4 regions of the Novosphingobium rhizovicinum genome follow, and region 3 is predicted to be linked to each of the others. Evidence: predicted binding sites of a transcription regulator. Region 3 holds the regulator's gene; each other region holds the start of a gene.
The links. The regulator LexA, encoded in region 3, represses DNA repair genes until DNA is damaged. The targets are predictions, from matches to a motif close to GTTCCNCNCTTGTTCT.

Region 1 (7,174 bases), on a different contig from region 3:
CGTGCGCGTGACGCTCGCGGCTCACTACCTCTGCGCGCGTGTGCCAGGTGATGGCAGGCTCGGCACGAGCAGCCTCGAACAAGGCCAGCCGCAAGTCACGGTTGGAGAACATGCGCCCCAGGGAGCCCTCTTCGGGCTCCGGCCGGAAGTCGATCCTGCCCGGCTTCATGCCATCGGTAACCGCGATGGAATCGATGGGACAGCCCAGATGCTCCAGCCGCTCGGCAAGTCCGATATTGGTGAACAGGTTCCAACTCGCCGTGGAGACGGCCGAGGCGCGTCCGTCCGCGCCCTCCGCCGTCAATTCGGCAGGATCGGCGCGGTCTACGACATGGCTGGTGATCCCCTGCCGCGCCGCAGCCAAGGCCAGTGTCATGCCGACAAGGCCCCCGCCGAGGATGACTAGGTCGCGGCGCTCAGCCGCAGGTGTAATCGTGTTCGTTTCCGTACTCATCGCCTGCAAGTATCGGCCTGAGTGCCGTCGATGTCGAGACACTGGCCGTCCCATGTCCCTTCGGGCTGCTCCAGACCGATCAGCGCGGCCAGGGTGGGCGCGATATCAACCGTCTTCACGGGGTTCGGTTGCTCGAACCCGGCCACACCCTTGCGCCAGAACAGGATCGGCACGCGCCGGTCGTAATCCCAGGGGCTGCCATGGGTTGCGGTATAGCCCGGCTGCGGATCGCCGGGCACGACACCGCGCCGGGTCATCATCAGGACCTGCCCGGACCGCTCTGGATCGAACGAAGCGCGAACCCGCTGCAGGACCGTCCAGTCTTGCGGGTTGCCCGTTGGCAAAGGCAGCTTCGCCAGCATCTCCGCGCTGTACGCGGCTTCGACCTGCGGGTGAGCAGCCAGCCGCTTGAGCAGCGCCTCCACCACTGTCTTCTGTTGCTTGGGCTTCAGCCCGGGCGCGAGCCAGATGTCTCCGGAAGAACCGGCGCCATGAAGCAGCTGGCCCGAAGCCGTGATGCCCGTATCGTGCGAGATGGCAGCCGAAAGGGCTTCTGCCGTCAGCGCGGGATCGATCCGCTGCGCATTCTCATAACCCTGGAGCTGCAGCCGTTCCGGTGCATCAATGGCGCCGTGGTCGGCGCTTAGGACAGCAACATAATCAATGCCGCGTTTATCCAGCGCATCCATCAGCTTGCCGACGCTCGCGTCGAGCTGCGCGAGCTGGATGCACATCTCCACGCCCTGGTTGCCGTACGCATGGCCGACATAATCGGTGGCCGAAAAGCTGACGGACAGGACATCGGTGTTCGCATCGCGGCCCAGGTTCATCTCGTCGACGAGCCGCACCGCCAGTTCGCCGGTGGCCGTATCCACGCGCGGCGTACGGCCAAACGTCTTGAAGTCGCCGGGCTGAAGCGCAAAGCGCTCCGTGCCTATGGTGAAGTTCTTGATCGGAACGGCACGGGCAACCCTCTCGCACCATTGCGGCGCCGAAAGCGCAGGCGCTCCGCCCTCGATCAACTTGCGCGTGGCCTGGTTCTGCGCCCGGGCTGCAGGCGAAATCGGGCGCTCCTTGTACGATGCGAAGCCATCGCCGCCCCACCAATACGCAGCGTCCGCATGATGCCCGCTCATCATCACCGCGCCACGGTCCTTGCCCGCGACCGCGACATTAAGAGCCGCAGGGTTCGCCTTCTTCATAAGGTCGCCCAAGGTAGGCACCTTGAGATGCCAGCTCGACACCACCGGCTTTCGCGCGGAGCTCGCCGGGTCGCGCTCATCCTCGGAGCAGTATACGATCCGCCCCAGCTTTGGGTCATACCAGTTGTTGGCGATGATCCCGGTTCGAGCCGGATGAGCCCCTGTCAGCAGAGTGGAATGACCCGGACAGGTTTCCGTCGCAGCGTGCGACTGGAAGCCCTGCGGGAATACGGCGCCGCTGGTCAGGCGAGCCAGCCCACCGGTAAAATGTTGCCTGTACTGAGCGAACAGGTCCGCGGACAGCTGATCCACCGAGATCGCCAGGATCAACTGCGGCTTGCCCGCCGGCACCGCTGCTGCCGGTGCAACCGGCGCAACCTGTGCAGAGCGCGAATCCTTGGCCTGCCGCTCCTGGGCTGTGGCAGGCACGGCCAGTGTCAGCGAAAAGACGCTCGCAAGCGAGGCAAGGGCGAAGGGCGCGAGACGCATGTGAGGATTCCTTGAATTGTCCTTGCAGAAGGCGCAGAGGCGTCGATGACCATATTGCCGTCGATGCGCAAGACCCGTCCGCGAAGGCTTGAACAGACACTAACCCGATGAACCTGCGCCGCTATTGCCTTCTTGTTGCGGTCTTATGGCAGTCCTGCTTGATGCTGCTGACGGCGCCCGCATGGGCCGCATCGCCCAATCACATCGCGGCCGAACTGGTCGCCGGTCCAGCTCCCGCTCCCGGCGAAGAGACGCAGCTAGCCATCGTGATGAGGCCGGAGCCCGGCTGGCACGGCTACTGGCTGAACCCCGGAGATGCGGGGCTTGGGATGCAGATGGACTGGACTCTGCCATCTGGAGCGAAGGTCGGAGAACCTCACTACCCGGTACCCCGCACGCTCCTGATCTCGGGGCTGATGAATCACGTCTACGAAGACGAATACGCCGTTCTGGTACCCTTCACGGCACCTGAAAACGCCAAGCCCGGCGCGCAGCTGCCGGTCACGGTGAAGGCACAGTGGCTCGCCTGCACGGACGAGATCTGCGTCCCCGAAAGCGCCGAGCTTGCAGCGACTGTGCGTATCGGACCCGATACTGCTGCTGGCCCGCTAAAGGCGCGTTTCGAGGATTGGACGCAACGCCTCCCCGCGCCGCTGGGAGCAGAGGCAACCTTCGCCTTGAGCGATGACGCTGTACGGTTCGCCATACCGCTTCCCGCCACCGCCTCGCTCGGTCAGCCGCATCTGTTCGTCGCCCACGACAAGCTTGTCGACTATGCCGCGCCACAGGTATTCTCACGCGAGGGCGACATGCTGATTATCAGCATCCCCCGTGCGCGTTTCGCACCGGCTTCGCCTGAAGAGGTGAAGGCCGTCCTGCGGTTGGATGCCGAGGGCAATGGCGTCATCTTCACAGCGCGGCCGGGTGCGGTGCCCGATTCAGGCACGCCGCTGACGACCGGGATCGCGGCCTCCTCTTCCGCACTGCCATGGCTGCTGTTGGGCGCGCTGGTGGGCGGCCTGCTGCTCAACATCATGCCCTGCGTGTTTCCGATCCTGAGCCTCAAGGCGCTGAGCCTTGCGCGGGCAGGCGAAAGCCAGGCACAGGCCCGCGCCGAGGGTCTGGCCTACACGGCCGGTGTTGTACTTGCCTGCCTTGGCCTGGGAGCGATGCTGCTGGGCTTCCGCGCTGCGGGAGAGCAGGTGGGATGGGCGTTCCAGCTTCAGGAGCCGAGCGTCGTCGCGCTGCTCCTGCTGCTCGCATGTGCGATTACTGCCAACCTGCTCGGACTGTTCGAGTTTGGCGTGCCCGGCTTTGCCAGCGAGGGTTCTCCCCAGGGCGCCTTTGCCACCGGACTGCTTGCCGCTTTCGTGGCCACGCCCTGCACCGGCCCCTTCATGGCGACGGCCATGGGCGCGGCGCTGCTGCTCCCCGTCGCTCCGGCGCTCGCCCTGTTCGCAACCCTCGGCTTGGGAATCGCGCTGCCATTCCTGGCAATCGCCTTCATTCCGGCTCTTCGCCGACGTATGCCCAAACCCGGCGCCTGGATGACGGCATTCCGCCGCTGGATGGCCTTGCCGATGGGCTTGACGGCGCTGGCGCTCGCGTGGCTGGCAACGCGTATTGCCGGGCCGTGGTTCGCACTGGTCTCGATTGGACTGGCAGCGCTGCTCGTGGCACTGCTGGCCTTCGCCGGTCACCGCCAAAGGCAAGCCCGGCCTGCAATCCGCCCCACCGCCTTCGGGCTCGTCGTGCTCGGCATCGCCGCGCTGCTGGTCCTTCCCCAGGTAGAGCGCGACCGTGCAGCCGCGGCCGAAAGCCTGCTCGATCCCGAACCTTTCAGCGAATCCGCCCTAGCGCGGGCAAGAGCCTCGGGGCGCCCCGTATTCGCCTGGTTCACCGCCGACTGGTGCCTGACCTGCAAGGTGAACGAGAAGGTCGCGATTGAACGGGAGGAGACCAGGCGCGCCTTTGAGGGTGCAGGCGTGGTGGTCCTCCGTGGCGACTGGACGCGCCGGGATCCTGCGATCACTCGCTACCTCACCTCGCAAGGCGCAGCGGGCGTTCCGCTATACGTATGGTACCCCCGCCAAGGCGCGCCCGAGACATTGCCGCAGGTACTGACACCGGGCACTTTGATCGACAAAGCGTGCCCGGATGGGACCTGTCGCTGAATCGCATCCTACCCGCGGCCTGACTGGGCCTTCAGGTCGTCGATCATCTTTGACGCCTCTGCCTTGGTGAGATTGTCTGAAGGCAGCTCCACATTGGCTTCTTCACACAACGTCGTCAGGTAAGAGGCTTGTGCGCCTGTCATCGGTTCATCGCCTGTAACCCAGTTGTCCGGGTCCTTCTCGGCATTGGAGCCGGGATGCTCCTCAAGCTTGGGATTGTGCAACTGCTCCGACATGATCGCTCCAGATGTTCTTTCTATGTTCCCATGAAACGTCTGGATCGATGCCAAGGTTCCCGAGGGGAGCCGGCACGGCTACGCAGCGCCCACCTCCCCTCGATCACTCAAAATCGTGCGCGCACGCCGCCATAGATCGCCCGGCGTTCCACCGGATAGTAGATCGCCGAAGCGGGCGTCGCGACCAGCACCGCCGAGATATCGCCGGTCGCCTTTTCCGCGGTCAGGTTGCGGGCGTCGAGGAAGACGTCGAACCCGTCTGCCACCGTGGCGCTAGCCGTCACGCCCAAGAGCGCATAGCCACTGGTCCGGTGTGAGTTGGCGTAATCAGCCCATGCGCCTTGCGGCACCCACTCCAAGTTTGGCGCGACATGCACGGCTTTGCCACCTAGCCGCACTTCGGTGCGCAGGAGGTTGCGGGAAACAACGGGCAAGCGATTGTCACCGAACACGCGATCATTGCGAAAGCGGAAATCCGAATACAGCCAGATCTGACGCAGCCGCAGCCAGTCCGCTGCTTCGAACGCAACCTCAGCCTCGACGCCTTGGTGAAGCGTGCGATCCGCGTTGAAGGTCGCAGCCGGGATGCCTGCATTCACATCCACATTGTACTGCAGCAGTTCGCCGTTCAATCGCGCATGATAGAGCGAGACGTCCCAAGTGACCCGGCCCACTCGGCCACGGCTGCCGATCTCCGACGACCAGGCACTTAGCGGGCGGATGGCATCGACAAAAGTGCTGACTCCGCCAACCGTCTGGAACACTTCCCCGAAGCCCGGAAATTCGGCAGAGCGGCTATAGTTTGCATAGAACTGAATGTCAGGCGCAGGCTCGAACAGTAAACCGAACTTGGGCGACAACTGGTCGAAGTGAATGCGCCCATCCTGCGTGGGTGCGGTCGAAAACTGCACCCGCCTTTTGCGGAAGCCGTCCGCATAGATCGCTCCGGCAATCAGTGTCAGTCGATCGGTCGCCGCTACCCGCACTTCGCCGTAGATATTCGCCGTCTGCGCGTCCTGATCGGCATCGAAGGTGAGCGCGCCCCGTTTGCCGTTCGCGTTGACGAACTGGCGAGCTCTCGTACTGCCCCGCCGGATCTCACCGCCCAATGTGAACGACAGAGGCCCAGTTTGATGCTCAAGCCGCGCGAAGCCACCGTAATCTTCCGATTTCTGGTCGATCACCTGAAAAATGGGGTGGAACAGATCCTTGGCGTTGATGAAGGCTCCTGCCTCGAACGTGGTGTTCCCGAGTTCGATTCGCGTGCGGTTCTGAAGGCGAAGCGAATCGACGTCCCGGTGCTGATCGCCAACGAAGTTGCCGGTTTTTGGCCTTTCCAGCGCCATCGCCTCGGTTAAAGCTCCGGGCAGCTCCTGAACGATATGGTTCGCGCTGCCATAGAACCGGGTGCTCACCACGTCGGAGAGCTTTAGCCGGACGTTGAGGTGACCCCGTAGAGAGCGGCGCCCGGCATGGTCGCGATCGCCATCATGGGTATCCGCGCTCACGGCTCCCCAAGCGCTTGCCCTTTCATCTCCTACACCCGCCGAAACCAGGCCTCGGAGGAGATCGAACGAGCCCGCATCGATCCGCGCGTAGATGCCTCGGGAGCTGTCGCCCGTAGGCGTGACGCCATTGATAGCTCCGCCGAGCGTTCCCGACCCGAAGCGCAGAGCGTTGGCTCCGCGGTAGACTTCCAGATGGTCGAAGAAGATCGGTTCGAGTTCCTGAAAGTCACCGTTGTCGTCGGCGAGGTTGATCGGAACACCATCCTGCAGCAACGTAAGTCCGCGCATGTGGAACCCGCGCGACAGCCCGGAGCCCCGGATGGATATCCGAACCTCTTGGCCATAGCGGGGTTGTGAGTAGACACCCGGCGAGAAGGCGAGCGTATCTCTTAACGAGACCACCGTCTTATCGGCATAGTCCTCGTGCCGCACCACATCTGCGCCGCCGGGCGTGCCGCGAACCCGGTCCTCGGCAGCCTCGACGCTTGCGCGCCCGGTGACGATGATGGTCTGATCACCGGCACTCTCTGCGAGTGCAGGCGTGGCGAGAAGGCCCGCAAAAGCGAGCGAGCAAACTGTTATTCTCATGGGATCGTCGTCCTGAATCTGGCGCGCAAGCTGCCGCGCGCCTGGAAGGCTGATACGCAGCCTTACGGCTGCAGCTCAGGCGGCGATCGGAGGCCCTCGCAAGGGCGGACGAAGTTGAGCGGGCGCTGCAAGCTCCGGGACAGGAAGAGGAGCGAAAGCGAGTGCCAGGATGAACGCGAGTGCGAGGGCGAGCAGCGCCGGATCTGCGCCGGGCGTTCCCGCCATGCTCAACGCGGCATAAGGGCAGACCACGCTTTTTGCGTGTTGCGAAGCTCGGTCTTCAGATGTCTGCTGCCGAGGGATCACGATCTCGCGCGTGAGATGCGCACCGCTTGCGTCAGCACAGATCGAGACGGTGAGCACCTGCGCTTCTGCCGAAACCATGAAGCCTGCGGGAACCAGCGCCTTGACGGCCAGCGCGGCCGTCAGCAGCAGCAAAGCACACCAGCGGCGGCTCAGCAGGATGCGGCGGAGTTCCCTCATGGCCGCACGCCTTAGGGAGCAAGCACGGGCCTGTCACTGT
Region 2 (7,174 bases), on a different contig from region 3:
CAGCGCAGCTTGTGCAGGCGATTCGCTCGAGCGGGGGCGTGGCGGACATGGTGGGCGGGGACCTCTCGGATCCGAACGCGCCTGCCGCTCTTGCGCAAGAGGTGGAGGCGCTTTGCCGCGCCGGCCTGGACGTACTGGTCCTGAATGCAGGTATCATGCCGCCCTCCGACCTGGCGACCTGCACGCCTGAGGTCTTCGATCAGCTCACCACCGTGAACCTGCGCGCGCCGTTCTTCCTGTTGCAGTATCTCTCGCCGGTGCTGGTGGATGGTGCGAGCGTGGTCTTCGTCTCCTCGCTCACTGCGCGGCGGGTGACCGGCGCGGTCGCTGCCTACGGATCGATGAAGGCAGCGCTGGAGAGCCTTGTGCGCCGTGCAGCCGTGGAGTTGGGGCCGCGCGGGATCCGCGTGAATGCCGTGGCACCCGGTACGACTGCAACCGGACCGGTCGCTGCCTGGGCGCAAACCGAGGAGGGCCGGGAAGCGACCACCTCGATGCAGGCGCTGAAGCGGGTGGCGCAACCGGAAGATGTCGGCGACGCCATCGCCATGCTCTGCTCCGAACGGGCCCGATGGATCACCGGTGCGATCATCCCCGTCGACGGTGGGGCAATGCTGTGAGGGTTCGGCGCTGAGTGCCGCTTGCGCGCAAGCGGCGTTGGCAGGCTACCGGATCCAGGAGCGCGCCCCTAGCCGATGCCCAGCATCCGTCCGACGAAGATCAGCACGATGGCACCGATCACAGAAGCGAGGCAGCCTGCTCGATTGAAGTCCGCGCTGCCGCGGCTGGTGACCAGCCCCGCAACGAGCGAGCCGCCGATGCCCAGCAGGATGGTTGCGATCCAGCTCATATCGACGGAGCCTGGATAAAAGAATCGGGCGAGCACGCCGATGATCAGTCCACTGATGATGGCGGTGATGACGTTGATCATGGCGAGAGTCTTTCCTGCTGGTGAGCTTACGGTGCACTCTCGGCGCACGAGTGGCAAGGCGCTGTCTCCGCTCGTCGTATTCCGGAGTCTTCTCGCCCAGCAAGGATGTGGAAAAAGAATCCGGTTCGGAGTGGTCGATTGCCTCTTGCGGACTTCACGAGCCAAGGACTTCCCGCGCGTCGCGAGCGGTTAAAACGGTAGAAACGCACTTTATCGGCACTCTGCGCGAACGCACCCCCCTCTTGCGTCTGATATCCAAAAGGTCACTATAGGTTGTGTGCGGTTGAACAGGGTGCATCAAGACTTAGCTTGAGCCAAACGACAGCGGGGCAGGCGTCGCTTGGATAAGCAGGTGCGCCCGGTGTGAGGATTGGCGGTTCGATACGGCGGGTATGGTCCCGTTTTGTTCTGAACTCTGCTAGGCTGATCACTTGCCGGCCGAATCGAGCCAAAGATATGCGGACAGGGGACGCTACGTGGATTTTAGGAACGGCAGCGAAGAACAGAACGGACGCGGAGACGTGGAGCAGTTCGATGCCAGCGGCCAGATGGAGCTCGAAGTTTCGGTCGCAGGCAAGAAGAAGGAGGCGGGGGAAAGCCCGGCTATCGCAATGGACAAGACCGACGCCATCAGTGCTGATCTGGCAGTAGGCCCGGCTGCTGCTCCGGCGAAGAGCGATTCCAAAACCATCAACGCACGCCGCTTCACGATCGTCACGGACGACGCGCGCGATGGGCTGCTGACGGACTTCGGCAAGGAGACGCTGGACGACCGTTATCTCCTGCCTGGCGAGAAGTACCAGGACCTCTTCGCACGCGTGGCCGATGCCTACGCTGACGATCAGGACCATGCGCAGCGGCTCTACGATTACATTTCGAAGCTGTGGTTCATGCCCGCAACGCCAGTGCTGTCGAACGGCGGCACGGGTCGTGGCCTGCCAATCTCCTGCTACCTGAACTCGGTCGATGACAGCCTTGAAGGCATCGTCGCCACCTGGAACGAGAACGTCTGGCTGGCTTCGCGCGGCGGCGGCATCGGCACCTACTGGGGCAGCGTTCGCGGCATTGGCGAGCCGGTGGGTCTCAACGGCAAGACCAGCGGCATCATCCCCTTCGTGCGCGTGATGGACTCGCTGACGCTGGCGATCAGCCAGGGCTCGCTGCGCCGGGGTTCGGCCGCGTGCTATCTCGACGTTTCGCACCCGGAGATCGAGGAGTTCCTCGAAATCCGCAAACCATCGGGTGACTTCAACCGCAAGGCGTTGAACCTGCACCACGGCGTACTGCTCACCGACGAGTTCATGGAAGCCGTGCGCGACGGCGCCGAGTTCGCGCTGCGCAGCCCGAAGGACGGTTCGGTGCGCGGCAAGGTCGATGCCCGTTCCCTGTTCCAGAAGCTGGTCGAGACGCGGCTTGCCACGGGCGAGCCCTACATCGTGTTCAACGACACGGTGAACCGGATGATGCCGCGCCACCATCGCGAGCTCGGCCTCAAGGTCTCGACGTCGAATCTGTGCTCGGAGATCACGCTGCCGACGGGGCGCGATCACCTGGGTAACGACCGCACGGCAGTCTGCTGCCTGTCCTCGCTCAACCTGGAAACCTGGGAAGAGTGGAAGGGTGACAAGCGTTTTGTGGAGGACGTGCTGCGCTTCCTCGACAACGTGCTGCAGGACTACATCGATCGCGCGCCGAACGAGATGGCGCGTGCCAAGTACTCGGCCGCGCGCGAGCGTTCAGTGGGCATGGGCGTTATGGGCTTCCACTCGTACCTGCAGAAGCGCGGCATCGCCTTCGAAAGCGCGATGGCCAAGGCGCTGAACATGCAGATGTTCCAGTACATCAACCAGAAGGCCAACGAAGCCTCGATGCTGCTGGCCAATGAGCGCGGACCCTGTCCGGACGCTGCCGATGTCGGTGTGATGGAGCGCTTCAGCTGCAAGATGGCAATCGCGCCCACCGCTTCGATCTCGATCATCTGCGGCGGCACGTCGGCTTGCATCGAGCCGATCCCTGCCAACATCTACACCCACAAGACGCTCTCGGGCAGCTTCGTGGTGAAAAACCCGTACCTGGAAAAGCTGCTGGCATCGAAGAGCAAGGATTCCACCAACGTGTGGAACTCCATCCTTGAGCATGGCGGCTCGGTGCAGCACCTCGACTTCCTCAGCCCTGAGGAAAAGGCAGTCTACAAGACCAGCTTCGAGATCGACCAGCGCTGGCTGCTCGAATTCGCGGCAGATCGCACGCCTTACATCGATCAGGCGCAGTCGCTGAACCTGTTCATCCCCGCCGATGTCGACAAGTGGGACCTGATGATGCTGCACTATCAGGCGTGGGAAAAGGGCATCAAGTCGCTCTACTATCTGCGCTCCAAGTCCGTGCAGCGCGCGGGCTTCGCAGGCGGCGTGGAAGCCGACAACACGCCCGAAGCACCCAAGTTCGAACTGGGCGAGACGACCGATTACGATGAGTGCCTGGCCTGCCAGTAAGCTTTACGCCGAGGCCGCCCGGTTGATGGCCGCCTCGGCAAAATGCTGACCTAAGGGCATCCCCATTGCGGGTGCCGCTTAATTCCGGGCCAAAATCCAAGGGAACCCGCAGCCCTTCCCATTCGTCCCTATCCTGAAATGCGCACGCAGCGTGACAGATGGGACGGACACACATGCTTCTCGAGAACACGCCTGGCGAAACCCTGACGCAGACACGCAAGCCTGTCGATGCGGCTGTCGATACGGCCGCAGGCGCGGCGGCGGGCGCATTGGCCGGTTTTGCCGGCGCAGCGGTGATGGAGGGGTTCCAGACTTACGCCGCCACTCTGTTCAGCCCTTCGGGATCGCAGCCCCCGGCTACTGAGCAGGCGGCCCAGGCTGCGGCGCGCCTTGTTGGCGGAGCGCGCTTGCGAAAGGCAGAACGGAAGACGGGTGGCGCGGCTGTGCACTACGTCGTGGGAACTCTGGCCGGCGCAGGGTACGGCGCGATGGCTGAGACGGTCCCGGGTGTCACGCGATGGCATGGCATCGCCTTTGGTCTGGTGTCAGCCACCTTGATCGATCAGATCGCAGTTCCACTCGCTGGCTTCTCGCGTCCTGCCTGGCACTATACGCTGCGTACGCACCTCTATGGCTATGCTTCGCACGCGGTATTTGGTGTCGTCACAGAAGCGGTGCGCAAAATGGTTCGCAGCCGCAAGGTCGCTGCCGCAGAAGAGCGAACCGGAATCACCATTGAGGATCTATCGGTCCCTCTGTTGCTGGGCATGGCAAACGGGCAGCGTACCTTCACGCCGCCGGCTGCCGTGACCGTAGCCGCGGCCGGAAGCGGGTTGGGGCTCAAGGGCACGCCGCTGTCGTTCCTGACTTCCAAGTGGACCGGCGCGATCATGAGCGCCGCTGCTATTGGCGAATACATGGCGGACAAACAGCCGGGCATTCCCGCCAGGATCGCGCCGGGCGGGCTCGTCGGTCGGACCATCGGCGGCGCTCTGTCTGCAGCGGCCGTCGCTCGGCCCGGCAAGGCGCTGCTGGCGGCGGGCCTCGGAGCCGCCGGCGCGCTCGCAGGCGCCTACATCAGCTATCGGGCGCGTGCGGTGCTTGCCAGGGCTTTGGGTCGTGACAAGCCGGTCGCCTTTGCGGAGGATGCGCTTTCCATTCTCGGTTCGGCAGCGCTCGCGGGGTATGCGGCCATGCGGGAGAACCAGCGCCAGAACCACGCGGAATTCGCACTTGCGGCATGAGTGGACCGGAATAAGCCCTTGATCTTCCATGCTCTAACCGCGATTTAACGGCGATGGGCACAGTCATGGCTATCCTCTCGCAACTGTTCTGGGGCGTCACGGTCGGTGCCTTGAGCGGAACTTTCGTCGCGATCGCCAAGCTTCTGAGCCTCGGCGGTGTGCTTGTGGGAGGCGGCTATGCCTTTCGCAACCGGAGCAAGCTGCGTGCGCTGATCCGTCTGCGCCGTTGAAGCGCTGACGCCGTTCGCCTCCACATGCACGACCGCCTCGTCAGGCGCTCATCCGGACGCTAGAGCATTTTCAAGTTGACCGCTTAGGGTCAATGGCTCGGAAAGTGCGTCATCGAAGATCGAGAGCGTCTCCGCTCATAGTGGAAACGCTCTAGCGCGTGCCGGTTACCGGGAACGTGCCGAAGGGGCCGTTCGAGTTCTCCCCGGTCAGCTGTCCGTCCTTTACCGTGATGTCGTAGCTGACTGTGATCGGCATCGGCATGTTTGCCTTACCCTCCAGCTTGGCGCGACCGTTGGCCACGCCACCTGCTACGTCTACGGTGCCTTGATCCGCTGTTACCTTGCCGGTGACGACGTCGCCTTGCACTTTCAGGTCCATCACCGCCTTTTGTGGGCCCATCGGCGACTGGATGACGATGTTCCATTTGCCCGCGAAGTCCTGCGGCTTGGCATTGCTGGCCTTGGCTACCTGCAGCCTCTCCATGTAGGCCTTGTGCTCCGCTGGAGCCTGCTGTGCGCGCGTCCGAAGGTAGAAGCGCAAGTCCTCAAGCTCGCTATCGGTGAACTGCGGGAAGGGGGGCATGCCGTTCATCTTGAGGCCGCCTTCCTTCACGATCGTGCGGAAGGTGGCAGCGTCCGTGATGGTGGGCGAGTAGCGCAAGTCGGGCGCCGCGCCTCCGGCAACCGCGTTCCAGCCGTGACACACCAGACATGAGCGGGTGGCGAACAGCATGAACCCAGCTTGTGCACGCGCCGCGTCGGGCGTGTAATTCGGGTCTTCGAGAGGTACGCGTTCAGGCATCTCGAACGGCGGAATCGTATCGGTGCCGCCCAATGCGAACGTCAGCACGCGGCGCGGCAGACGATAGTCGGTGCGGTAAGCCTGATTGCCCAGCGTCTGCATCCCTGCGCCTTGGCCGCCGGCGCCCGTGATCACGGTCACGTACTGCTTGCCATTCATGCGATAAGAGATCGGAGCGCCGACAATGGGACTTTCGGTCTTGAACGACCACAGTTCCTTGCCCGTACGAGCATCGCGCGCCACGAACTTGCCGTCGATCTGACCCTGGAAGACAAGGCCTCCGGCTGTCGTCATCACACCGCCCGGCCAGGTGCCGGGAAGTTCGACCCGCCACGCCTCGCTTTGGGTCACGGGGTTCCAGGCTTTGAGATAGCTCTTGTGCCCGCCTGGAAGCTCGACCTCTGGGATCAGCGTCACGCCCATACCAGCGGCCACTTCAGCTCCGCCTTCCTGCCCTTCGCCGATCAGCGCAGGCAGTTCCATAATGGGGACGTAGACCAGCCCGGTCTGCGGGCTATAGGCCTGCGGCACCCACGAGTGAGCGCCCGTTGGTCCCGGCCACATCTCAAACAGGCCCGGCTTGCCGTTGTAGCGAATACCGGGGTTCTCTACGGGGCGTCCTGTCTTCTGGTCGATCCGCTCCGCCCACGTGACTTTGGCGATTTTCTCGGCAGAGAGGAACTCGCCAGTGGCGCGATCCAGAACGTAGAAGAACCCGTTCTTGGGCGCCTGCATCAGCACCTTGCGGTCTTTGCCATCGATTTCCAGTGTGGCGAGGGTCATGTCCGCCGTGGCGGTGCAGTCCCACTGTTCGGCAGGGCAGACCTGGTAGTGCCACCGATAGGCGCCGGTATCCGCATCCACGGCGACGATGGACGCCAGGAACAGGTTGTCTCCGCCGCCAGGGCTGCGCAACTGCTGGTTGTAGGGGAACCCGTTTCCAATGCCCAGGTAGACGAGATTCAGTTCGGGGTCGTAGCTGAACGCATTCCAGGCCGAGCCGCCACCGCCCCTGCGGCTCCCATCGGGATTCTTCCATCCGGTGGGCCACGTCTTGCGCATGACGTCTTCGGCCTTGCGGTTGACGGGTGATACCTCGTCTCCGGGCGTGGTGTAGAAGCGCCACGCCTGCTTGCCAGTCGCAGCGTCATATGCCGTCACAAAGCCGCGTGCCGGGCTGATGTCAGCACCGCCGAAGCCGACGATGACCTTTCCAGCGAAGGCGCGCGGCGCTCCGTTGGCGTTGCGAGGGGCATCGTCTGGAAAGTCATAGGTCTTCCAGATTTCCTTGCCGCTAGTGGCGTCGAGCGCGATCACATAGCCGTCCGTGGTGACAAGAAAGACGCGCCCCGCGTCGTAGGCGATGCCCTTGTTGCCCCAGTTCATCTGCAGGACGGATTTGGCGCGTTCTCGCGTTCCACCGTCGTAGTCCCACAGTTCCTTGCCCGTCTCGGCATCGAAGGCGCGGATGTGCG
Region 3 (7,174 bases):
AAATCTGCGCCACGAAGCGCGAGGAGGTCCTGGCTCGCAAGGGCTACGCCACGCTGGCTGACCTGGATGCACGGGCTACCGGGCAGACACCACCAAGGGGCTTCCGCAAGGCTCTCGAGGTCAAGGCAGCAGACGGCTTTGCGCTCATCGCAGAGATCAAGAAAGCTTCACCCTCCAAGGGACTGATCAGGCCAGACTTCCGCCCGGCTGAGCATGCCATCGCTTACCAGCGCGGCGGCGCAGCCTGCCTTTCCGTGCTTACTGATGCGCCGTATTTCCAGGGGCACGAGGATTTCCTGGTCGATGCGCGCGCCGCTTGCGACCTGCCCGTCCTGCGCAAGGATTTCATGGTCGATCCTTGGCAAGTCGCCGAGGCGCGAGCGATCGGAGCCGATGCAATCCTGATCATCGTGGCGGCTTTGGAAGACAGCCAGATGGCGGAGATCGAGGCTGCAGCCATAGAGCGCGGCATGGATGTGCTCGTCGAAGTTCACAACGAAGACGAAATGGCGCGGGCAAGCGATCTGCAATCCCGCCTCATCGGCATCAACAACCGGGACCTGAAGCGCTTTGTTACCGACCTTGCCGTAACCGAGCGGCTTGCGCCTCTCGCACCTGAGGGCACGCTCCTGGTCAGCGAGAGCGGTATCAATACCCATGCCGACCTCCAACGGCTGTCGGGCTGCGGCACACGCACCTTCCTCGTGGGGGAAAGCCTGATGCGCCAATCGGATGTAGAGGCAGCGACAAGAACGCTCCTGCTCAGCTAAAACCTGCTCGGGTTGCGGGCGGATCGTCGCCACCCCGCGCACTTTCCGGGTTTTGAAACGCTGTCGTTTGCGGCAACACTCGGGTCATGAACAAATCCCTGACCCATATCGATGGCGATGGCACCGCGCGCATGGTCGACGTCGGTGCCAAAACGGAGACGCAGCGCCTCGCCGTCGCCTCTGGCCGGATCCGCATGAGTGCTGATGCGATCGCCGCAATTCGGGCCGGCGATGCGCCCAAGGGAGACGTACTCGGCACCGCGCGGATTGCAGGCATCATGGCGGCCAAACGAACCGGAGAGCTCATCCCGATGTGCCATCCGCTGGCCCTTGACGCGGTAGATATCGACTTCGCCTTCGAACCGGACGCGGTGCGTGCCACGGCCACCGCATCGCTCACCGGCAAGACGGGCGTGGAGATGGAGGCCATAACGGCTGCCACAATCGCGCTGGTGACCATGTATGACATGGCCAAAGCCCTCGACAAGGGAATGGTGATCGAGGACGTTCGCCTGATCGAGAAGCGCGGCGGCAAATCGGGCCATTGGCGCGCGCAGGAGGGATGATGCACGAACCGCCGCTACCGCTGGAAGAGGCACAGGCACGCCTGCTTGCTCTTGTCGAGCCGTTGCCGATCGAGCGTGTCGACATTGATGGTGCGCTCGGCCGCTACTTGGCTGAGCCGTTGCGCGCGCGGCGCACGCAGCCCCCCGCCGCGCTCTCGGCCATGGATGGCTATGCCGTGGCGGAGGACGATTTCGCCGGCCCCTGGCGTGTCGTCGGTGAAAGCGCTGCCGGTCACCCGTTCGCAGGCTCTCTCGCACGCGGGGAGGCAGTGCGGATCTCAACCGGCGCTCGCCTGCCGGCCAATGCTGCGTGCGTAATCGTTCAGGAGGACATTGCCCGAGCTGACGACCACATCAGCCTCTCGGGCGAACCGCCCTCTCCTCCGCATAAGCACATCCGCCCCTGCGGGCTGGACTTCCACATGGACGAGCAAGTGCTGCCTGCGGGCGCACGCCTCGGGCCCGCGCAACTGGCACTTGCGATCAGTGCTGGACACCGCCACCTGCCGGTTCGGCGCGCTCCGCGGGTGCTCGTGATGGACAGCGGGGATGAACTGGCCGCCGATCCCGAGAACTGCCGCGAGCACCAAGTCCCTGCGAGCAACGGCGCAATGCTTGCGGCGATGGCGCGGGGACTTCCGTGCGAAGTGCAGCGTATTGGCCCGGTTCCCGATGCAATGGACGCTCTGGCCGAAGCGCTGGCGCAGGCCGATGACGCAGACGTGATCGTGACCAGCGGGGGCGCCTCTGTAGGGGATCACGACCTTGTGAAGCCGGCGCTCGAAGCCTGGGGTGCCGAGCTCGGCTTCTGGCGCGTGGCTATCAAGCCGGGCAAGCCCCTCATCGTCGCCACGCGCGAGAAGTCCGGCAGGCGGCAGATCGTCCTCGGCCTGCCCGGTAACCCGGTCTCCAGCCACGTCACGGCATACTTGTTCATGCTGCCCCTGCTGCGGGCGCTGCTGGGCGCTGCCCATCCCCTTCCTCAGGCATTTCCAGTCCGCCTAGGCGCACCTCTGCCTGCGAATGGCGGCCGACGCACCTTCATGCGAGCGATCTGGGACTTCGACACTGTGTCTCCCGCCGCCGTTCAGGACAGCAGTGCTCTGGCGGCGTTGGCAGCAAGCAATGTCCTCATCGACCGGCCCGCGAATGCGCCTGCCGCGGAGGCGGGAGCGCAGGCCCATGTCTTCTGGCTCGAGAACGGCGGAATTGCTTGACGCGGGGATGTTTGTTTCTTAATTGTTCGCCAATTGTTCACAATAAGAACGCCTGAGGAGGCGCCGAACATGTTGACGCGCAAGCAGCACGAATTGCTCCGGTTCATCCAGGTTCGGCTGGAGGAGACTGGCATCTCTCCCAGTTTCGAGGAGATGAAGGAAGCGCTTGATCTCAAGTCGAAGTCCGGCGTGCACCGGCTGATTTCGGCACTGGAGGAACGCGGCTTCATTCGCCGCCTGCCCAATCGTGCGCGCGCTCTTGAGGTGCTCAAGCAGCCAGAGAATGCGCCCCCCCGGCCGTCGCCCCGGGTTCCGGCAAATGCCAACGATGGACCGCGCCCGCAGATGACACCGCCGTCGGCAGCGAACGACGTTATCGAGATCCCACTCCACGGGCGCATCGCCGCTGGCGTGCCGATCGAGGCGCTTGAGGGTCAGACCACCCTGCCCGTACCGGCAGCACTGCTTGGTTCCGGTGAGCATTATGCGCTGGAAGTCTCTGGCGATTCGATGATCGAGGCAGGAATTCTCGATGGCGACTTCGCTCTGGTGAAACGCACCAGCACGGCGCGCGATGGTGAGATCGTGGTCGCTCTGGTGCGTGGTGAGGAAGCCACTCTCAAGTACTTGCGTCGCGAGGATGATATGGTGCGGCTCGATCCTGCGAACGCAGCTTACGAACCGCAGGTCTATCGTTCGGGCGAGGTCGAGGTACAGGGGAAGCTTGCCGGCCTGCTGCGTCGCTACAATTGAGGCACAGCTCTCCTCGGGTCCACAGCGTTAGAGGGTGCGTAACCGGCATGTAAGCGCATTCAGGTCTGTCAGAGTTTAGACCTGAAGGCCGATATGTCGCCTCCGGCTGCAAGTCGGTGGTCGGCTGCTCACTCACCAACGGCGGTCGAAACGCCGGCTGTCGCTGCACGAGTCCTTTCACGCTGGCGAGGCCTGTCGGCCTCGCTCCGCCACCACCCATGTTGCCCCTCGCCTTCGGCCACGCTCATCACACTCGCGTGAGCCAGATCGATGGCGAGGCCACCGGTGCGCGCAAGCGTTCTGCGGTCGGCCTTCAGCCAACGAGGACGGCAGCTGCGCGGCAGCCATCGGTCCGAGATGACGATGTCGACTCGCTCGCAGACGGCGGCAAGCGCACGCTCAGGCACGGTATATCGCCCCCGAGTTAGCAGCAGATGCCATCGATAAGATCCGCGTTGCACGGCGATCACGCACGCGTCGCTGTTGCAGTTGGCTCCTGCAAGCCGGGTAAAGGGCACGGGCGTACCCTGCATGCCTGCAATCTCCAGCAGATTGTCCCGCACGAAGTCACTTCTGGTTTCGCGAAGAACGAACAAGGCGTCGCGCGTCTTTGAAAGCAGGCCCACATGGCGGCCATCGCCGGAGATCAGCAGATCCGGTGGCCGCGCGGTCGCCACCAGCAGCACTCCGGCGACGGCGGGCGCAAGTCCGAACCAGCGGATCTTGCCCGACCACAGGCCGAGCCACAATCCGCCTGCAATGAACAGGCTAAAGGCTCCACCTGCCATGGCGGGCATCACGGTCACTGCACCCGGACGGCTTGCGATCCAGTGCGCCAGTGCGTTCAACGCAGCTATGCCCTCGCCGGCGATCCACCAGAACGGAGCGCCCAAACCGATCAGGTCCATCAGCAAGGCGAGCAGCAGCGCCGGCATCACCACGAGCGTCGTCAGCGGAATCGCCACGACGTTGGCGAAAGCGCCACAAATCCCCGCCCGATGGAAATGATAAAGCCCGATCGGCATCAAGGCGAATTCGATGACAAGGCCGGTCAGCAGCACCAGCGCCAGATGGCGAAGCGCTCTTGCCGGTACGCCCTCTTCGCGCGGCGCCAGAAACCGCCGGATCGGACCGGCTCCCGACAAAGCGATGATGGCGAGCACAGCGGCAAAGCTCATCTGGAAACTAGGGCCCATCAGCGCTTCAGGCCACAGCAGCATCACCAGAAACGCCGCAATCGCAAGCATGCGCAGCGACAGCGGTTCGCGGCCGATGGCAAGAGCAATGAGCACGAGCAGAGCGCCGATGCACGAACGCACCGTTGGCACCTGCGCCCCCGTCAACAAGGTATAGGCGATTCCGGCGAGTGCGCCGAAACCTGCTCCAACCACGGGGAGACGTACCCGCAGCGTCAGCCATGGCCAGAACGCCAGCAGCTTCAGCGCCACGAAATAGACAGCGCCGATGACGGCGCTAACGTGGAGGCCGCTGATTGATAACAGGTGCGCCAGACCCGCATCCCGCATTGCCTGAGCGTCCGCTTCCGGGATGCCCCCGGTGTCACCCGTCGCCAGCGCCGCTGCAATGCCCGCCTCGCCCCCGTCGAGGCGCGCACGGACATGGGCAGAGATATTGCGCTGGGCTCCACTGACCAGACTAGCGCTATCACTACTTCTCAGGATCTCAGGTGCGCTCAGAGCCGTACCGGTAGCGGCAAGACCCTTGAACCAGGCCGTACGCGCAAAATTGTAGGCGCCGGGCAGCATGGGCGGGGCCGGAGGCATCAGCCTGGCTCTCACTCTCACCAGATCACCGGTGTTGAAGCGCGAACCTGGGGCGAGCCTGTCAGGCAGGTTGATCCGCACCCGGATGGGTCGTGCCGTTCCCGGTTCGCGCGTCGCCATGACCAGCCGGCTGCGCTCCTGCGCCGGCTGAACCTCGACGGAGAGTATCCTGCCCTCCAGCGTGACGACGACCGGCCCTGGGATCGGCGCGGCGCCAACCAGGTGAGACCGCGCCCAGACCGAGCCGCAGCCCGCCGCGACGACGAGGGGAATGACGATGCCGCTCAACCGCAGGTACGGGTAGCGCCCGTACTTGTGGAGAAGCGCGGCGAAGCTCGCCGACAGACCTGCGCAAGCGACCATCAGCGCCAGCCAGTGCCCGGGCGATGGGAGGGCGAACCAGATTGCGATTCCGATACCAAAAGCAACGGCGAGCCACGGCACCCGATCAAAGCCGGCACCGGCAAGAAATCGCTCGATCCCTTCCAACCCCCTCGACAAGCGGCGCGCGCTGTTCCATGGCCGATGTTGCAATGCAGCGCCCTCCGGGGCGGCTTGGGGCAGGATATCTTCGCACGCGGCTCGGGTGGCCATGCGCGCATTGGACAGGAAGGATCGATCGATGGCAAGCGGCAGCTTAGCGGAGGCGACGCAAAGCGGAGCTTCGGCTGACGCTCGTCCCGGTTCCGCGCGGCCGGTCGTCACCCGGTTCGCGCCTTCGCCCACTGGCTTTCTGCACATCGGGGGCGCCCGCACGGCGCTGTTCAATTGGCTCTATGCGCGCCATCACGGCGGCAAGTACCTCCTCCGGGTCGAGGATACGGATCGCGCCCGCTCAACCGAGGCTGCCATCGGTGCGATTTTCGATGGCCTGTCATGGCTTGGTCTCGAGGGGGATGAGGAAGCCGTTTTCCAGTTTGCCCGAACCGAGCGTCACGCCGAGGTGGCACGCAAGCTGATCGAGGCAGGTCACGCCTATCGCTGCTACATGACGCAGGAGGAGCTTGCCGCTCACCGTGCAAAAGCGCAGGAAGAGCGTCGGCCTTTCCGTCTCGTCAGCCCCTGGCGCGATGCGGATGAGGGAAGCTGGCCGGCGGCGGAGCCTTTCGTGGTGCGCATCAAAGCCCCGCGGGAAGGCGAGACGGTCATCGAGGACCTGGTCCAGGGGACCGTTACGGTTCGCAACGAAGAGATCGACGACTTCGTCCTTTTGCGCTCGGACGGAACTCCCACGTACATGCTCGCAGTTGTGGTGGACGATCATGACATGGGCGTCACGCACGTCATTCGCGGCGACGATCACCTCAACAACGCCTTCCGGCAGCTCGCGATCATAGATGCCATGGGCGCGATCGAAGGTTGGGAGCGCCCGCTCTATGGTCATGTTCCGCTGATCCACGGAGCCGATGGTGCCAAGCTTTCGAAGCGGCATGGCGCTCTCGGCGTAGACTCCTATCGTGACGAGCTCGGCATTCTGCCCGAGGCGCTTTTCAATTACCTTCTCCGCCTCGGCTGGGGCCATGGAGACGATGAGATCATCGCGCGTGAGCAGGCCGTCGAGTGGTTTGATATCGCTCACGTCGGCAAGTCACCTTCGCGGTTCGATCTTGCCAAGCTACAGAACCTCAATGGGCATTACATGCGTGAGGCAGACGACGGCCGCCTCGCCTCTCTTGTCGCGCAGCGCATGGGCGGGACGGCGAATCTCGACCTGCTCACCCGCGCCATGCCGGTTCTCAAGGTGCGCGCCAGGGATCTGAACGAGCTCGCGGAAGGCGCCGCATTCCTGTTCGCCACGCGACCGCTGCCTCTGACTGAAAAGGCCGCGGCTCTTCTTACCGAGGATGCGCGCGCGCGCCTTGGATCCGTGCACGAGCACCTCGCCCAGGAGGCAGACTGGACTGTTGAAAGTCTGGAAGGCAGCCTCAAGGCAATGGCCGAGACTCTGGGGATAGGTCTCGGCAAACTCGCACAGCCCTTGCGGGCTGCCCTGACGGGTCAGACGACTTCGCCAGGGATTTTCGATGTTTTGGTTCTGCTCGGACGGGAAGAGAGCCTGGCGCGGATCGCCGCGCAGGTTGCCA
Region 4 (7,174 bases), on a different contig from region 3:
CTCGCGAAACTGCGCCGCAAGAGATCGCCCACGAACCGGGCAGTGCCTTCAACGGCCTTGAGCGCGATGTTTCCTGAGAAACCATCCGTCACGACAACGTCAACATCGCCGCGGCAAACCTTGTCGGCTTCAGTGAAGCCGTCGAAAGAAATCGCAAGATCGCTCGCGGCAGCCTTCAGGACGTTAGCGGCGTCGCGAAGCTCGTCAGTGCCTTTGGTCTCTTCCGTGCCGATGTTCAGCAGGCGCACGCGAGGCGCCTCGCGCGCTGTGACCACTCTCGAGTAGGCAGCACCCATGATCGCGAACTGCACAAGATTGCGCGTATCGCACTCGGTGTTTGCCCCCAGGTCCAGCATCACCACGTCATTGTCGCCAAGCGTTGGCAGCAATGCAGCGAGAGCCGGGCGATCAATGCCTGGCATCGTCCGCAGCGTGAGCTTAGCAATCGCCATCAACGCGCCGGTGTTCCCAGCACTCACAGCGGCTCCGGCATCACCTGCCTTCACCGCATTGATGGCCATGCCCATGGAGGTACCCTTGGCCCGGCGCAAAGCCTGGCTGGGTTTGTCCTCACCACTGATCACGTCTTCGGTGTGAAGAATCTCAGACGACGCGCGCAAGTTCGGATGGCTCTCAAGCGCGGCTTTGATCCGCGGCTCGTCGCCCACCAGCAGAAACTTGAAACGCTCGTGACGGCGACGCGCAAGTGCCGCGCCTTCCACCATCACGCGCACGCCCTCGTCACCGCCCATCGCGTCAACGGCGATACGCGGCAAGCTCATCGACAGTCTCCAGACCTCAGAGCGTCAGACTTAGGCTTCAACCGCGACGATTTCACGGCCGTTGTAGTGGCCGCAAGCCGTGCACAAGTGGTGCGGGCGCTTCAGCTCGCCACAGTTCTTGCATTCGCTGAAAGCCTCAACCGTGAGCGCGTCATGGCTGCGGCGCATGCCCCGACGGGAGGGGGATGTTTTTCTCTTAGGGACAGCCATTTCGGCACCTGTTCCTGAAAACTTGCGTTGCTGTTAAAAAGGCCGCCGAGACCAACAAGGGCCGGCGGCTTGCGAAGGCGCGCCTATACCCGATCTGGCGCGAGTTGCAAGCCGTAGTCGCCTGACGCATGCTTATACCTGACATTCAGTACGAGAGGGCAAGCATGATCCTGCAGACGACGTTGAGCCTGGCCGCGGCCGCGGTTTTCATCAATCTGTGGCTTTTCGTCCGAATAGTGCGGGTCCGCATGGCCGAACGCTTGATCCACGGGGACGGGGGCAATGCCCTGCTCCTGCAGCGGATGCGCGCCCAATCGAACTTTATCGAACACACGCCGCTGTTTCTTATACTCGTCGCCGTGATTGAGATGACCGGCAAGGGTCACAGCTGGCTGGCCATCGTGGGCTCGGTCTTCATGCTTGCACGGGTGGCGCATGGCTTCGGCATGGATCGAACGAGTGCGAATCCTTACCGTGCGGTCGGAATGGTGGTCACCCTCCTCTCCGAGATCGGCCTGGCTGTCGTCGCAGTGCTGATCGCCTTGCAAGTGATGTGAGACGCGAACGCGAGGGCCGGGGCTAATTGCACGCCTCCCCTGAGAGAACGTGACGACGCCGGGATGCGCAATCGCAAGAGGAGACGCTGGCATGGCAGGCCAGCATCTCCTTTATGCGCACCAGTCTAAGCGAGCTACGCGGTTGCCCTGGCCAGAGCGGCGTCGCTCACGAACGGATTGCTCCGCCGCTCCTCGCCAAAGGTGCTGATGGGACCGTGTCCCGGCACAAAGGTGGTCTCATCGCCGAGAGGCCAGAGGCGCTCCGTGATAGAATTCACCAGGGTTTCAAGATCGCCCTTGGGAAAGTCTGTACGGCCGATCGATCCCTGGAACAGAACGTCGCCGACGATCGCGAACCGGGACGGGGCGTGATGGAACACGACATGACCCGGCGTGTGCCCCGGGCAGTGGTAGACATCCAGCGTGAGGTCGCCAACCGTCACCTGATCTCCATTGAGCAGCCACCGATCCGGCTCAAAACTGTGCGCTTCCATGTTCCAGCGTGGGCCGTCCTGATCAAGCTGAGCGATCCAGAAGCGATCCTCTTCCTGCGGCCCCTCGATTGGAACATGCAGCTCCTTGGCCAATTCGCCAGCCATCCCGCAGTGATCGAGGTGCCCGTGTGTCACGAGCACTTTCTCCAGCTTGACCCCTGTCTTGGCGAGCGCGGCCTTCAACTGGTCCAGGTCGCCGCCGGGATCCACGAATGCACCCCGCATCGTCTTGGTACACCAGATGAGCGTACAGTTTTGCTGCAACGGCGTGACAGGCAGAATAGCCACGCGCATCGGCGGCTCCTGTGCGGATTTTGGGCTTTCATTCATCCCCGCGGAAATGGCGGGAGACGATGATGATTGCAACCGGGAGCGCGTGACTGACCTTCCTCAAAGGCGTCCACTCTTCCACACCACCCGCCCCACCAGGTCCAGTTGGTCTGGCGGGCATTCGATGGGTGGATAAGCCGTGTTGTCGCTGAGCAGAGAGACTCGCCCCGGTCTGCTGGTGTCCAGCCGCTTGACCAGCAGCGCGCCGTCGAAACGCACCACGTGAATGCCGTCGCGCAGGGTACGACGGCCTCCGTCCACGAGGATCTCGTCGCCGTCTCGCAAGGTGGGCTCCATCGAGTCGCCGCGCACGGTTATGGCGGAAAGCCGCTCCTGCTGGAGCCCCTGATCCCTCAACCAGCGCTGAGAGAAACGGAAACTGCCAATCGCGTCTTCGCCGATCACGTCCGCGCCGGGTCCAGCCGAAGCAGTGAGACAGAGTCGCGGAATCTCGATCCAGACCACATCGCCTTCCGGAGACGGATGCGCACTGTATTTTTCCTGCGGAGCTCCTAGCTCCGTTTCCGCGACACCAAAGAACCGAGCGAGCAGAGCGCGATCGCCCTCCTCAAGCTTGCGGGGACTTCCTTTCCGGACGAATTGCTGGAGATAGCTCGCGTTCTTGCCGATCATCCTCGACAACCGCGTCAGACTGACATGCCGCTCCTCCGCAAGAGCCAGCAACCGGCGGCGGGAGGTATCAAGTTCCATATTCGAGAAAGTACACGAGAGATATTTCCTAGACAAGTAGGATTTGGACTGGAACAAAAGGTGATCACCTGAGTCGAACTGAACGGAGGACATGATGTTGTTGCGGCGCATAGAGCGCTTCTTGCGGGCGACAGGTATGCCCCGCACAAAGTTTGGCCGCCTTTCGGTCGGTGATCCCAGGCTCGTCGACGATCTGCGCAACGGGCGTACCCCACGCCCTAGCATGGAGCAGCGAGTAGAACATTTCATGAACATATATCAGGAGGAAAGTCATGCTCGCTGAACCGGCGCGTCATCTGGAAATGATCGCAACCCTTCGTCATGCGGGTGCGCGCGGACCTTGGCTGGGTCTGCTCCGGGAAGTGCTGAGCCTGGCAGGGCCTGATGCGCAGTTCATGCGCCACTCCGAGCGGCCCTGGTCAAGCGCCACATTCTGCGGCGCACGGCATGTCGTCGCGCTTACTTACGAGGGCGCGGAGGCCATCGCCCAAGGCGAAGCATTCATCGCAGCCCTGCCCGACCATGAGTTCACGTTACGCGGAGCGCTCGTCGCCGATGCGACTGTTACGTTCGCCGAGCATAGCCTGCTCGACGAGCAAAGGCTGTCCATCGAAGCTGAAATACTCGTGCTCGACGATACGTAAGCCGCAATCAGTATCCGGCGCCAAGATCTACCGCATGCAGCAAGGGCTCGCCGGCAAGAAAACGCCGGCAGTTCGTCAGGAACCGTTCGGCACCTTTCTGGAAGATCGTGTCTTGTGAGCGGCCGGATAGATGCATCGAGATATGCACGTTATCGTACATCCACAGTGGGTGCTCAGCCGGCAGCGGCTCGGGATCGGTAACGTCCAGGAAGGCGGCGCCAAGTTGCCCGCTATCAAGCGCGGCAAGGAGCGCATCGGTTTCGATCACCTCGCCGCGTGCGAAGTTAAGAATCGCCGCTCCGCGCTTCATGGCTCGCAATTCTGCCGAGCCGATCAGGCCCCGAGTCTCAGGAGTCGAAGGGACTGCCATGATCACCCAATCGAACTCGCCAAGTCGCGCCTGCCATTCGCCGGGACGCAGTGCGCCCTGGCTGCTGCTTCGCCTGACCTCCGTCACCTGAACATCGAAGGCCCGGAGCAAGTGCGCGATGCGTCCGCCAATGGCGCCGGAGCCAACGATCAGCGCCGAAGTTTCCGCAAGCTCGCCCTTGCCGGGCGGCTCGCGGAGCCATTCATGCCGGTCTTGCGCGCGGACAACTTGCCGATACCCCTTGGCGATCGTCAGCATGCCGAGCAAGGCATACTCCGCAATCGTGCCAGCATGCAGCCCGGCGCCGTTGGTCAACATCGTTCCGCGCTCGGCCATCAACTGCAGCGGCAAGTGGTTGATTCCCGCTGCAACCGTGTTCAACCAGCGCATGTTCGCAGCAGAACGGACCGCATCGGGCATTGCGGCCGATCCGAACGCATCGAACCAGCCGATCTCCGCATCGGGCGCATGACGGACCATCTCTTCGGGCGTGGTGAACCACAACGGGGATATCTCAGCCGGTAGCCGTCCTTCCAGCAATGGGCGAGCCAGCGATGTGATGACTGCTAACGGCATGCGCCCTTTCCTCCCTCTTTTCCGTTCAGCCCAGCTTCCACTCCCAACCTAGTGGGTCGCCGTCCATTACCTCAACGCCGCGGCCAGCAAGTTCGTCGCGGAGAGCGTCGGAGGTTGCGAAATCCTTCTCCGCGCGCGCGGCCTTGCGCCTCTGCAGTGCGGTTTCGATCTCCGCTTCAGTCATCTCGGCAGCCTTCGGGCGCAGACGCAAGTCTGCCCGCGTCCTGCCGAACAAGTCCAAGCCCAAAACGGCGTCCATGCGCTCTACCGCAGCGCGCTTGGCGCCGGCATCGATCTTCTTGGCAGCCAGTGCGTCCTCAAGCGCCGTCAAGGCGACCGGCGTGTTCAGATCATCTGCGAGTGCGGTCGCGAACGTCTCCAGCAGCGGCGCCAGCTTGGGATGGATTGTGTCGGCCGCCTCTACCTCGCGCAGCCGCTCAGCCGCTATGATCATTCGCTTGAGGCGCGTGAGGGCAGCGCCCAGGTTCTCCCATGAGAACTCCAGTTCGCTGCGGTAATGCGCCTGCAGGCACATCAACCGGTAGGCGAGCGGGTGATATCCTTTGTCGATCAGCAGCTGCAGGCGCAGAAACTCGCCGCTCGACTTGCTCATCTTGCCCGAACGCTCGACGAGGAAGTTGTTGTGCATCCATATGCGCGCACCCGAATTTGTCGGCACGTCCAAGCCGTTGGTGCAGCAAAAGGCCTGGTTCTGTGCGATCTCATTGGGATGGTGGATCTCGCGGTGATCGATGCCGCCCGTATGAATGTCAAAGGGGAAGCCAAGCAGATCCCCTGACATGACGGAGCATTCTAGGTGCCAGCCCGGTGCTCCTCGCCCCCATGGGGAGTCCCACTCCATCTGCCGCTTTTCGCCGGCAGGAGTCTTGCGCCAGATCGCGAAGTCCGCTGCGTTACGCTTGCCCTCGACAGCTTCGATGCGCCCCTCGCCTTCCTCAGTCACCGCACGAGCGAGCCGGCCATAGTCTGCGACCGTCGACACATCGAAATACAAACCGCTCTCAAGTTCGTAGCAATGCCGAGGCGCGATCTTCTCCGCGAACTCGATCATCTGGGGAACATACTCAGTCGCTATCGACCACTTGGCTGGCTGCCGAATGTTCAGAGCGCGGATGTCGTCCCAGTACGCTTCTGTGTAGTGCTTCGCGATCTCCCAGATGGACTGTTCCTGCTGCCGGGCCATCTTCTCCATCTTGTCCTCGCCCGCGTCGGCGTCGTCGGTCAGGTGGCCGACATCGGTGATGTTGATGACGTGGGTCAGCTTGTAGCCGCTGAAGCTAAGCGTGCGGCCAAGGACATCGGCGAACACGTAAGCTCGCATGTTACCGATGTGAGGATAATTGTAGACCGTTGGGCCGCAGGTGTAGACCCGCGCCTCTCCCTCGTGGACGGGGGTGAACTCCTCGAGAGTACGGGTCAGGCTGTTATAAAGGCGTAGCGCGGTCATGGGCGGGACTTACGCTGCCCCCCTTTCCAGTCAAGCATAGCCGCGCGCGAACCCGCCGGTTGGATTAGCGAGCCTGAACCGCCGCCGTAGGTCCGCTCATTCCCAGCCGACGAACCGCACCTGCTCGTCAAGCGGCACCCGAGGCCGCTCGAACGTGTTCACAGGAGCATCGGGGTCCCGGTGGTCGATGGCGACACCACAGAACAGGATCTGCTCCTCGTCCGCCACGCCAATCTCTGCCTTGATGAGCCGGGCGTAGAGCGCCATCCACTCCTGCGGGCAGCTGTCGAGCCCCTCTTCGCGCAAGAGCAGCATGATCGTTTGCAGCCACATACCCACGTCCGACCACTGCGGCGGGCCCATGAAGCGTTCGAAGTGGCAGAGAAGCAGCACTGGTGCGCCAAAGGAGGTCAGGTTCTGCCGTGAGACCTGCTCCCGCAACGCCGTATCCTCACGGGCAATGCCCAGCGATCCGTACATGCAGGCGCCGAGTTCCTTGAGCCTTGCAAGGTGTCGCGGCGACTGGTTCGGCTCGGAAAAACTGTATTCGATGGAATCCTGCGGCTCGCTGGCGAGGAGCTTTTGCTGCAGCGCCGCCAAGGGCTTGCCCGTGAGAACGGTTGCGCGCCACGGCTGAAAGTTGCAGCCCGAAGGAGCCATGCGGGCCCGATCCAGGACTCTTCGGATCGTCGCCAGATCAACGGGAGTGTCATGGAACGCCCGGATGGAGCGCCGAGTGGCAACGGCTTCGGCGACGTTCATCAATCCTCCTCGAACAGGTCCGCCAGTTGCTCGATCATCGTGCCGCCGAGTTGCTCGACATCCATGATCGTAACGGCGCGGCGATAGTAGCGGGTGACATCGTGCCCGATTCCGATCGCGACAAGCTGAACCGGGCTCTGGCGTTCGATCCACTCGATCACACGCCGCAGATGCGCTTCAAGATAACCGGCACTGTTGACGCTGAGCGTCGAGTCGTCGACCGGAGCACCGTCCGAGATGACCATGAGGATGCGCCGATCTTCGGGCCGC

Region 1: ABUH87_RS11635 (DUF3072 domain-containing protein) is a predicted target of LexA. The motif match lies at 4,569-4,584, and genes of this name have one in related genera.
Region 2: ABUH87_RS07200 (ribonucleoside-diphosphate reductase subunit alpha) is a predicted target of LexA. The motif match lies at 1,326-1,341, and genes of this name have one in related genera.
Region 4: ABUH87_RS17845 (S24 family peptidase) is a predicted target of LexA. The motif match lies at 3,135-3,150, and genes of this name have one in related genera.

Annotation. Positions count from the first base shown of each region.
Region 1 covers NZ_JBFNXR010000047.1:31,919-39,092, reverse strand. The annotation lists gene ABUH87_RS11650 (UbiH/UbiF/VisC/COQ6 family ubiquinone biosynthesis hydroxylase) at 1-454, opposite strand, end outside; gene ABUH87_RS11645 (alkaline phosphatase family protein) at 451-2,145, opposite strand; gene ABUH87_RS11640 (protein-disulfide reductase DsbD family protein) at 2,253-4,319, shown strand; gene ABUH87_RS11635 (DUF3072 domain-containing protein) at 4,328-4,555, opposite strand; gene ABUH87_RS11630 (TonB-dependent receptor family protein) at 4,663-6,651, opposite strand; gene ABUH87_RS11625 (DUF2946 family protein) at 6,727-7,134, opposite strand; gene glgX (glycogen debranching protein GlgX) at 7,168-7,174, opposite strand, start outside.
Region 2 covers NZ_JBFNXR010000021.1:501,944-509,117, forward strand. The annotation lists gene ABUH87_RS07190 (SDR family NAD(P)-dependent oxidoreductase) at 1-620, shown strand, start outside; gene ABUH87_RS07195 (GlsB/YeaQ/YmgE family stress response membrane protein) at 689-931, opposite strand; gene ABUH87_RS07200 (ribonucleoside-diphosphate reductase subunit alpha) at 1,480-3,423, shown strand; gene ABUH87_RS07205 (DUF1440 domain-containing protein) at 3,582-4,667, shown strand; gene ABUH87_RS07210 (hypothetical protein) at 4,733-4,897, shown strand; gene ABUH87_RS07215 (PQQ-dependent dehydrogenase, methanol/ethanol family) at 5,049-7,174, opposite strand, start outside.
Region 3 covers NZ_JBFNXR010000012.1:74,439-81,612, reverse strand. The annotation lists gene trpC (indole-3-glycerol phosphate synthase TrpC) at 1-770, shown strand, start outside; gene moaC (cyclic pyranopterin monophosphate synthase MoaC) at 857-1,336, shown strand; gene ABUH87_RS00620 (molybdopterin molybdotransferase MoeA) at 1,333-2,553, shown strand; gene lexA (transcriptional repressor LexA) at 2,623-3,306, shown strand; gene ABUH87_RS00610 (ComEC/Rec2 family competence protein) at 3,435-5,684, opposite strand; gene gltX (glutamate--tRNA ligase) at 5,713-7,174, shown strand, end outside.
Region 4 covers NZ_JBFNXR010000054.1:273,984-281,157, forward strand. The annotation lists gene plsX (phosphate acyltransferase PlsX) at 1-782, opposite strand, end outside; gene rpmF (50S ribosomal protein L32) at 813-992, opposite strand; gene ABUH87_RS17835 (MAPEG family protein) at 1,157-1,549, shown strand; gene ABUH87_RS17840 (MBL fold metallo-hydrolase) at 1,684-2,373, opposite strand; gene ABUH87_RS17845 (S24 family peptidase) at 2,434-3,084, opposite strand; gene ABUH87_RS17855 (hypothetical protein) at 3,357-3,728, shown strand; gene ABUH87_RS17860 (D-2-hydroxyacid dehydrogenase) at 3,736-4,674, opposite strand; gene cysS (cysteine--tRNA ligase) at 4,700-6,142, opposite strand; gene ABUH87_RS17870 (nitroreductase) at 6,239-6,904, opposite strand; gene cobT (cobaltochelatase subunit CobT) at 6,904-7,174, opposite strand, start outside.